Regions from separate parts of the Paenibacillus sp. IHB B 3415 genome, predicted to be linked through region 3. Evidence: predicted binding sites of a transcription regulator. Region 3 holds the regulator's gene; each other region holds the start of a gene.
The links. The regulator LexA, encoded in region 3, represses DNA repair genes until DNA is damaged. The targets are predictions, from matches to a motif close to CGAACATATGTTCG.
Positions count from the first base shown of each region.

Region 1: a site for LexA is predicted at 1,733-1,746, ahead of QW71_RS09920 (putative DNA modification/repair radical SAM protein). Genes of this name have one in related genera too.
Region 2: a site for LexA is predicted at 1,176-1,189, ahead of QW71_RS23165 (YolD-like family protein). Genes of this name have one in related genera too.

Region 1 covers NZ_JUEI01000018.1:74,660-77,938, forward strand. Annotated here, with positions in the region: gene QW71_RS09915 (TIGR03915 family putative DNA repair protein) at 1-377, opposite strand, end outside; gene QW71_RS09920 (putative DNA modification/repair radical SAM protein) at 377-1,690, opposite strand; gene QW71_RS09925 (hypothetical protein) at 1,884-2,075, shown strand; gene QW71_RS09930 (glycoside hydrolase family 3 C-terminal domain-containing protein) at 2,366-3,279, shown strand, end outside.
Region 2 covers NZ_JUEI01000056.1:125,414-128,692, forward strand. Annotated here, with positions in the region: gene QW71_RS23155 (zinc ribbon domain-containing protein) at 1-187, opposite strand, end outside; gene QW71_RS23160 (hypothetical protein) at 386-1,006, shown strand; gene QW71_RS23165 (YolD-like family protein) at 1,249-1,584, shown strand; gene QW71_RS41020 (hypothetical protein) at 1,621-1,782, opposite strand; gene QW71_RS23170 (M15 family metallopeptidase) at 2,034-2,720, shown strand; gene QW71_RS41455 (WGxxGxxG family protein) at 2,797-3,252, shown strand.
Region 3 covers NZ_JUEI01000026.1:156,613-159,891, reverse strand. Annotated here, with positions in the region: gene QW71_RS14440 (hypothetical protein) at 1-284, shown strand, start outside; gene QW71_RS14435 (L,D-transpeptidase) at 372-710, opposite strand; gene lexA (transcriptional repressor LexA) at 1,061-1,687, opposite strand; gene QW71_RS14425 (LysM peptidoglycan-binding domain-containing protein) at 1,884-2,297, shown strand; gene QW71_RS14420 (DUF896 domain-containing protein) at 2,408-2,617, shown strand; gene QW71_RS14415 (hypothetical protein) at 2,665-3,192, shown strand; gene QW71_RS14410 (HAD family hydrolase) at 3,227-3,279, shown strand, end outside.

The sequences.
Region 1 (3,279 bases), on a different contig from region 3:
CGAAGCTGCTGAACGGCCTTCATTAGGGCATTGACCGTGTCATCGGCAAGCATGTTCATTACCTTGCGGCCATGCTTGAAGCCGAGATACAGGAAGTTCAGCAGCAGCATTTCCTTCTCCGGCGTACATGACCAGAACCCCAGACGGACCAGTTCCTCGGCTTCAGGGCTGATCCGGAGCGGGATAGACTTCAGTACTCTCTCCGCTTTGGCATGGTCGGTTTCGATCCACTTCGATTCCAGCAGCAGGCCCTGCTCCTGACCTTCTGAATGCACAGCAAGCGGAATCTCCTTCCAGGTATAGCTCTCAAATACACAGCACAGCAGGCCCTCGAAGCTGCCATCATAGGTATAAGCCAGAGCGGACGGCTTGAACATCAGGCTTCCGCTCCTTTCTTGAACCCGGCCCATCCTTCTGCTGCCGGCAAGGCAGCCAGGTTATGGTCCTCGAACAGCGTCATCTGCTCGTATTGCGGGGGCTGGAAAGGGGCCAGCTGTTGGCCGGACATCAGTGAACGAAGCAGGGTATGTTCACTGACTTTCAGCCCTTCCAGCGGTTTGCCCTTGCAGGTGATGAAGAATTGGGCACGCTTGAGCACGACACCCAGTTTCTTGAGTGCCTGGAAATCCAGTGTTCCTGCCCGTCTTGCCTTGACTATCCGCTGTGCGCTCCTTACGCCGATACCGGGTACACGCAGCAGCATTTCATACGGTGCGCGGTTGATCTCAACCGGGAACTGCTCCCGGTGGTTAACGGCCCAGCTGCATTTCGGATCAAGCAGCGGATTGAAGTTGGGTACTGCTTCATCCAATAATTCGCTTGCCTGAAAGCCGTAGAAGCGCAGCAGCCAATCAGCCTGATAGAGCCGGTGCTCCCGCAGCAGCGGCGGTTTGGTGTCCAAAGAGGGCAGCAGCGAATCCTCGATCACCGGGGTATAGGCAGAGAAAAACACGCGCTTCAATGCGTACTTCCGGTACAAGCCCTCCGTTAGATTCAGAATTTGGTAATCCGTATCGGGCGAGGCGCCCACAATCATCTGCGTGCTCTGGCCGGCGGGAGCGAAGCGTGGAGCGTGATTGTATTTAACAATATCGGAGCTGTTCTCCGTAATCCGGTCTTTGATCAGCGCCATCGGCTTCAGGATGGAAATCTTGCTCTTATCAGGAGCGAGTATCCCGAGACTCTCCTGCGAGGGCAGCTCGATATTGACGCTCATACGGTCAGCGAGCAGTCCGAGTCTGGACAGCAGGGCGTCGTCAGCTCCGGGAATCGCTTTTACATGAATATAGCCGTTGAAATGATACACATTCTGCAGCAGCTCCAGTGCCGCTATCAGCTGCTCGGTTGTATAATCCGGATTGCGCATAATCCCTGAGCTGAGGAATAGTCCTTCTATGTAGTTGCGGCGGTAGAATTGCATGGTAAGGTCCGCGATCTCTTCGGGTGTAAAAGCCGCCCGGCGGACGGGATTAGATTTGCGGTTAATGCAATATGCACAATCATATACACAGGCATTGGTCATAAGCACCTTCAGCAGCGAAATGCAGCGTCCGTCCGCCGCGAAGCTGTGGCAGATGCCCATTGCAGCGGTACTGCCCAAACTTCCGGCCTGGCCTTTACGGTCTGAACCGCTTGAAGTGCAGGCTACATCATATTTGGCTGAAGCGGTTAGAATCTCAAGTTTCTCCATAACATCCACGATCACAACCCCCCTCATAGAGGAAGTATATACCGAACGTATGTTCTTGTCAAAGGGCTTCACTAAGTGCCGGTTACCGTGCAGAATGTATGCGCATTCCTTATTATGCTATAATAGTTTTTAATGGTTCATAGCATTTAGAACTATACTGTTTCTGAAAATTGGGTTAGGAGTGTTGCTGGGAATGAGAGGATACAACATTTGGCGGCCAATCATGCTGATTGCGGTTGCGTTGCTTACGAGAACCTTGGTTTCAAGTATTTGTCTTATGTTTGGGATGTCGCAGGAATCGGCAAGCAGCGTTGCCATGCTTGGTATGGTTGTTGCCGCTCTTGTAATGTATAACCGTATGATGAAGAGCCGCCGCCGCAAATAAATAGAAGGTCCGTAAATTCCCCGGGTGAAACGAATCATATGCGAGAACATTTGAAGACACCCGCACAGGTGTCTTTTTTATTTAAGAGGGGTTCCGGGCGAAGGGAATGCGGCTGCCCGGTTTTGCTTTTTAAGCTGCAGAGCTTGTATATTAGGGCTGTAGCTTTTATTCTTAGAAGGATATGCTATATAGATGACAACAAAGGTTCAAGATAACGGGAATCCCGTAAGGGAGGGCGCTATCTATAGAATCAATACACGTTGGGAAACGAACAAACAGGAGGAAACCAATTGAGTACACAGAATATCGGAGTGCCGTTAGAGGGTTTTGCAGAATTTAGCCGGGTAGTGGCCGCAGAGGGCACGGTGTTGCTTAAGAATGAGGGGCAGGTGCTTCCGCTTGGAAACGGCGAGAGCGTTGCCATTTTTGGCAGAATACAAGTGAATTACTACCGCAGCGGTACAGGATCAGGCGGAAGTGTTCATGTTGCATATACGACTAACCTGCTCGACGGTCTGCGCAGCAAGAAGAACATTAGCGTCAATGAAGATCTGGCAGCAGTGTATGAGGAATGGATCGGACTTAACCCGTTTGACGACGGCGGAAAAGTATGGGCGGCTGAGCCGTGGAACCAGAAGGAAATGCCGCTTACGGATGAGCTGGTGAAGAAAGCAAGAAGCCAGTCGGGCAAGGCCGTTGTGGTGATTGGACGTACCGCCGGTGAGGATCAGGACAATGCCGATGCACCGGGAAGCTACCGGTTGACGGAAGATGAGAAGGCTATGCTTACGCAGGTTACGGCTCATTTTGAACAGACTGTTGTTGTGCTTAATGTCTCCAATATTATGGATATGAGCTGGGTTAACGATGCCGGATATGTACATCCTATCTCTGCTGTGATCTATTCCTGGCATGGCGGTATGGAAGGCGGCAATGCGATTGCTGATGTACTGGCCGGAGAGGTGACGCCAAGCGGCAAGCTGACGGATACGATCGCGTATTCCATTGAGGATTACCCGTCCACAAGCAACTACGGCAATGAGTTCAAGAACTTGTATGAGGAAGATATCTATGTAGGATACCGTTATTTCGAGACCTTCTGTCCGGATATGGTTCAGTATGAATTCGGCTATGGCATATCCTACACCACCTTTGAGCTTGCGCCGGAGGAAGCGAAGCTGGTGGACCAGGCGGGTGAACCACA
Region 2 (3,279 bases), on a different contig from region 3:
GCCGGTCGGATATGCCCGCAGGCTTACCCTGCCACAGCTCGGTTTCTGTGCTTGTTCCGGAGACCCGGCCTGCCGCCGGACGGCGTGCTGCTGCCGGAGCGTTATTATCCTCTGTACCTGCTCCGCATTCTCCGCAGAATTTGGCACCTTGCTTATATTCCGCACCACAGGCTGTGCAATAAGGCATAAGATATCTTCCTCTCGTATAACGGATAATTTGATTATAGTATAACAAGAATTCCCAGTCACTACCGGGTTCTTCTTGCGTTTCTTTCTGTGAATACGCTTTATCTCAGGAAAATGTTTCATCCAGACCGATTTTACATTAATTTCATTTGCACTTAACAAAATTCGATATTATTCTGTTAAGTGGAGGGATATAAATATGAGACGATTTTTATTTGCAGGATTACTTATGATGGTTGTAGTCCTAAGTGCCTGCAGCAATGACAGCGCAGAACCTGCTTCGCAGGAAGTAGTGCAGGATACAGTTCAGAGCTTTTACAATGAAATGTCAAAATTCGATGAAATGGGTAAATCCTCGCTGGAAAACTTCAACACCACCTTAACTTCTTATTCAACCGGAGATGCGACTGACAAGGAGCTGCAGAAGGCCGTGGACGAGTTCCAGGATACAGCCTCCGATATCGCCAATCAGGTGAGTGAAGTGAAGATTTCCAAGAGCCTGCCGGACACTATCCAGACGCTGCTCAGAGATTCTATTATTGCTTTTAAAAGTGCGTACTCCATTAAAGAGCAGGCCTCCAAAAGCGCGGTTTCTCCCGATGTAACTGCCGAGGAATTCAATGCAATGAACCAGCAGGCGGATGTAGCGATGCTGTACGGCATCTCCAAGCTGAATGAAGCCAGAGCGGCCGCAGGACTGATTGAGCCGGAAGAGAGCACAAAAGGTCTAATTGTGAACCCGTCAGAGGCGGGCGCCGCTGCGAAGACTGATACGGGAGCTGCAACGACAGAGAGCACGGCAGGAAACACAGCCAATTAGAAAGTATTCATCCCCGTATAGTACCTGAGTAATTACCAGAATGAATTCAAACTAGCCCCACTGCTGTGGGGTTATTTTGCTGTGCCGGCGAGTCCGGTATGTCTCCTCCCAGTTCTTGCTGCTTACATATATTTCTGCTTGCTTAAAAAGCCGGATCACGGATATAATACAAACATACGTTCGGTACATGAGCGGACAACGTATTGCGGTTTGTATATAGACCATAGATTGGGGGAGCGGCAATGGGCAAAAAGCTGGAGGGCAATAACCTGTGGGACAGCAACCGGACAGTTCTGCCGGAGCAGATGCGCGTAATCAGTAGAGGTGAACGGGAGACGTGGCAGAGCGTCAGGCCGGTTCCGGATGAACACAAGCTGGAGGAGATTGAGCATACGCTGGCTTTGTCGCTGCGGAGTCATGTACGGGTAACGATAGTGTTGTTTGACCCTCTTGAGCACAAGCTGCTTAGCGGATTTGTGACCTCCATTCACACCCACTCGCGCGAATTCAAGCTGCAGTGGGCGGAGGAATGGAAGTGGCTGAACGTGGATGATATTGCGGACGCCTATATCGTCTGAGGGTGCAGGCGAAGCTGGCCGGAGCGGACGGAACGGTTAATTTCTTCCGGCGGTTTCCGTCTTTTCATAAGCAATCAGCGTAACTCCGGGATTCCCGGTCATCCGGGCGATGGCCGACTCGGCCTCGCGGATCACTTCGACAACATCCTCCTGATCGCTAAGCGCGGCCACCTTATAGCTGTCACTGTGAATATCCATGGTTGTCCACCTTTCCATGCGGGATTAAGGATTAACGGTACTCCATGTTAGTGTGGCCTGTGGTGCAGCAATTCATCCTTGTTGGCTCCTGTTTACGCTAAGCTGGATCAAGCATTATTAAGGCCCTCAGGATTGCCTGGGGGCTTATTTCGTATGCTTCTGGGAGCCTGGCAAACTTGGGCGGATGCAGGGGTGAAAGTGTACATGCAACATTGTACAAGCGGGCATTTACTATACCAGGGGGTGAGTATATGCTGACTTTGGATCAAGTGAAGAGTAAATCGGCAGGGTGGCTGGGCAATCTGCATCCGGTGCTGCTGGCGGGTGCTACAGAGCTCATCCGGCGGAGTTATGCCAGAGGGATTCCGATCCTCATTACCCAGGGAATGCGCACCATTGCCGAGCAGAATGCGCTATACGCGCAGGGAAGAACGAAGAAAGGCGCTATTGTAACCAATGCCAAGGGCGGGAACAGCTATCACAATTACGGGCTGGCAATTGATTTCGCACTGCTGCTGCCGGATGGTAAAAGCGTATCCTGGGATATGAAGCGTGACGGAGACGGGGATAAGGTAGCGGACTGGCAGGAGGTTGCACAGGAGGCGAAGAAGCTCGGTTTCGAGTGGGGCGGAGACTGGAGTTCCTTCAAGGACTACTCTCATCTGCAGATGACCTTCGGACTAACCACTGCTGAGCTTCGGGCGGGTAAGCACCCCACCGTTCAGCAGGTGAAGGACGCATTAAGCCGGATTAACGGAGGTGACCCAGAGGTGAATACCGAGGTTAAAGTAAATATCACATTGAACGGACAGAAGCTCACGACCGGCGTGCTGGACAGCGTCACCACATATGCTCCGGTACGGGCCATTGGCGAAGCGCTTGGAGCCAAAGTGACCTATGATGCGCTCAGCAAGACCGTGAACATCATAAAGGAATAATCTGCGTTGCATAGATGATGTGCCGTGTGGGGAAATTATCAGCGATAAACCACAACTACAGAGGAGGCATACCATCTTGAACAAGCTGATTACAAGCCTTGCATGCGGCACAGTATTATCCATGAGTCTGCTCGGAGCCGGTTACACATCTGCTGCGGCTGGCACGACAGGAATGGGCGGAACAGCACCCGTTACCAACAGCACAACATCGGATACCCGAATGGGCACTATGGGCAACATGGGGGACATGGATGGCCGGAGTACACAAATGATGAACGGCCGGGGCAATACCATGATGAACCAGACGACAGGCACCATGCACAAGAACGAGACGATCATGAGGGATAAAATCCGTACCGGAGACAACAGCTCCGTCTCCCCGCTGAACAACACTACACCAACCGGCAACTACCGGGCACAGAGCACCACAGGCGATAACGATAACGGCTCTAACTGGGGCTGGCTCGGCCTGCTCGGACTTCTGGGGCTGGTTGGTATGCGGAGCAGAAGCGGCGAGCGCGAACGCCACTAAACGGGTTAGGGACTGCAAAGGGCCCGC
Region 3 (3,279 bases):
TTACGAACTGGGTTGACCGTCTGCTCAAGAACGTGCCTCATTTGTTCTATTTCCTCAGCAGAGACAATTACGCGATGCGGATTGCGTTCTTCTGTCTGTCTGAGGTGGTGGGCCGCTCCGGGATGGAAGTGTCCATCACGAAAGAGCAGGGACGCAGGCTGATCGAGAAAGTTACCAAGAGTGCATTGGTCTACGCCAAAAAAAGCAAAGACTCACCTGCGGAACAGTGGAGTCTCGCTGAAAGTATTCTGGACGAGCTTGGTTATGAGCAAACTATGCAATAATGCTGTGAAGAACCCCTTTGGCGAAAACTCGTCAAAGGGGTTCTTGTGTTCAACTATAGGAATTTATAGGCGGCTGCATGTTTGCGGCTACTCCCTGATGGTTACACGGGTGCCAATGGGAATGATGGCAGCCAACGCGACCACGTCCTGGTTATACATGCGGATACAGCCGTGGGAGACCATGTGGCCAATGGAGGAAGGGTCATTCGTTCCGTGAATTCCATAATGCGGCTTGGACAGGCCCATCCAGAAGGCTCCGAACGGTCCGCCCGGGTTGGGTTGCTTGTTAATGATCGTGTACTCGCCTACCGGCGAGACGGTCAGCATCCGGCCAATGCCGACAGGAAATCCTCTGGTTACGGTGTCATTATCAAGCAGATAAAGCATGCGCTGTGAAAGGTCGACAATAATTCGATAGTTGGGCATGGGATCAGCACTCCTTTGTAACAGGATATGTGCGGATAGCTAAAGCGGTTCGGAGTAAAAAATGCCAAAAAACCGACATGGGAACAAATGTTCCTATGTCGGTTTTTTGGCATTTTTGGCAAGCGTAACAGGATCTAAAAAGGAAAAAGGGGGCATGGGATCAGCACTCCTTTGTAACAGGATATGTGCGGATAGCTAAAGCGGTTCGGAGTAAAAAATGCCAAAAAACCGACATGGGAACAAATGTTCCTATGTCGGTTTTTTGGCATTTTTGGCAAGCGTAACAGGATCTAAAAAGGAAAAAGGCTGCTTCGCGTGATGCGGAGCAGCCTGATTATGGAGGAGAAAGATTAATGGATATCGCGGAATAATCCAATGACTCTGCCCAAAATAGTAACGCGGTTAAGGCGGAGAGGCTCGTAAGCCGGGTTCTCCGGCTGCAGCCGGATATGATCACGTTCTTTGTAAAAGGTCTTAACGGTTGCTTCATCTTCTTCGGTCATCGCAACAACGATGTCACCATTGTCAGCGGTTTGCTGTTGGCGGACAATAACATAATCTCCGTTCATAATACCGGCATCAACCATGCTGTCGCCGAGTACAGAAAGCATGAATACCTTGTTATCCCCTACGTAATGAGTAGGAAGCGGGAAGTAATCCTCAATATTCTCTGTAGCAGTAATAGGAACACCAGCAGTAACCTTACCAATTACAGGGATACGGGTAACCGTCTGGACGAATTGATGTACATTCTCTGAATCTTCCTGGCCGAGCAGTTCAATTGCACGCGGCTTCGTAGGATCGCGCCGGATCAGGCCTTTCTTCTCAAGCCGGTCCAGATGACCGTGCACTGTAGAACTGGAGGCCAGGCCAACAGCTTCGCCAATTTCCCGAACGGACGGAGGATAACCCTTGCTGCGGACTTCGTTACGTATAAATTCCAGGATCGCCAGCTGGCGACTCGAAATCTTTGACATCGGAATCAACCCCATATACTATGTTTGGGAAAATTATAACATAGAACTGCCGTTCGTACAAACATAAGTTCTAAATTGTGAGAATTATAGCCTGAAAAATAAAGGGAACAGTTGTTCGAAAAAACTATTGATCAAAACACATGTTCGTGTTATATTATTTTCGAAAGTGAGAACAAGTGTTTGGAGGACGATATTTATGTTAAAATACAGTACCTACAATAGTATCTACAATGAGGATATCAAGGTGTCCGCTCCCGGTAATCCATTACCCCATAATCCATTGGCACATTTCAGAGACAAGACCCTTCGCCTGCTGTCTGTACTTACCTCAATATTCCGCCAGGTCAGCTTCATCAAGATTTCTTTAATATTATTACTCACGATTTCCGGATTTACAGTAGTCGGTAATGTGTTCGCTGGTTCTGTCTCTTTAATGAAGCCTGTGAAACGGATCGTAGTTGAACGCGGAGACACCTTATGGAGCATTGCCCTCAAGAATAAACCGGATGACATGAGGACTGCTGTATATATAGAAGGGATCAAGAAATCAAATGGTCTGAAGGACAGTGGAATTAAGGCAGGAGATATACTGACCGTGCCGGTATATTAACCGAAAGAAGCATACTGGTGTTTGACTAAGAGAGCTTTCAGGGGGTAGACCTTGACAAGCTCTTTTTCTCATGGCAAAGTTAGAATGAATTTATAGGGGAGGGGAAAGTATTGAATATTGACGAATTGGTCGCACGCATCAATGAATTGGCACGCAAACATAAGAATGGCGGCCTGAATGAGGAAGAAATGGCAGAACGTGCCAAACTACGCGAGATTTATCTGGGCAATATCCGCAGCAATTTCCGGGCCCAGCTTGATACCATTGAGATTGTGGATAATCCGGAGCATGAAGAAGGCAACAACGGACGTAAAGCTTAGTCTGCGGCCTTTTCATAGATAATACAGGATGACTAGGGGGAACTAACATGGCCCGTTCTTGGGAAAGAATGGTTCAACGCAACACCAAGCAAATCAATCAGCAAAGAAAGAAGCAGGGAAAAGAGACGATCTATGGGGCGAGCTCTAAAGCTGCTGCAAAGAGCGTCGATATTTTCAAAGGCCGGAATATTGTATTCCCTGTCGTGTTACTGCTGCTTGGCATTATGTTCTGGGTAGTCGGTTCCATTGATGAAGCGAAAGGAAGCGGAATACTGGCCAACTGGCTGGGGGTAGTACTGTACTTCCTGCTTGCCGCGCTGTTATTCTTCCGCCGTCCGTTCCTTAAGGTGGAACGCGCCCGTCTGTCTACTATTAAATACAACCGTGAACGCTTTTTGCCAGCAGCTGAAATTGAGAAGATTACCTTGTCGCGCAGTGTAGTTACCATTAAGTATAAAGGCAAGCGCAAGCAGTGGATTTTCTCCAAGCTGATTAACCGGTATGACACCGCCGCTATGGCTGCACGCCTGGAACAATTCGGCAAGAACAACAACATTGAAGTAGTGCACGAATAGTAAGATAGACCAGCATAGGGAGTGGGAGAACGAAATGCCGATTACCGCCGTACTATTTGACCTTGACGATACACTGCTATGGGATGA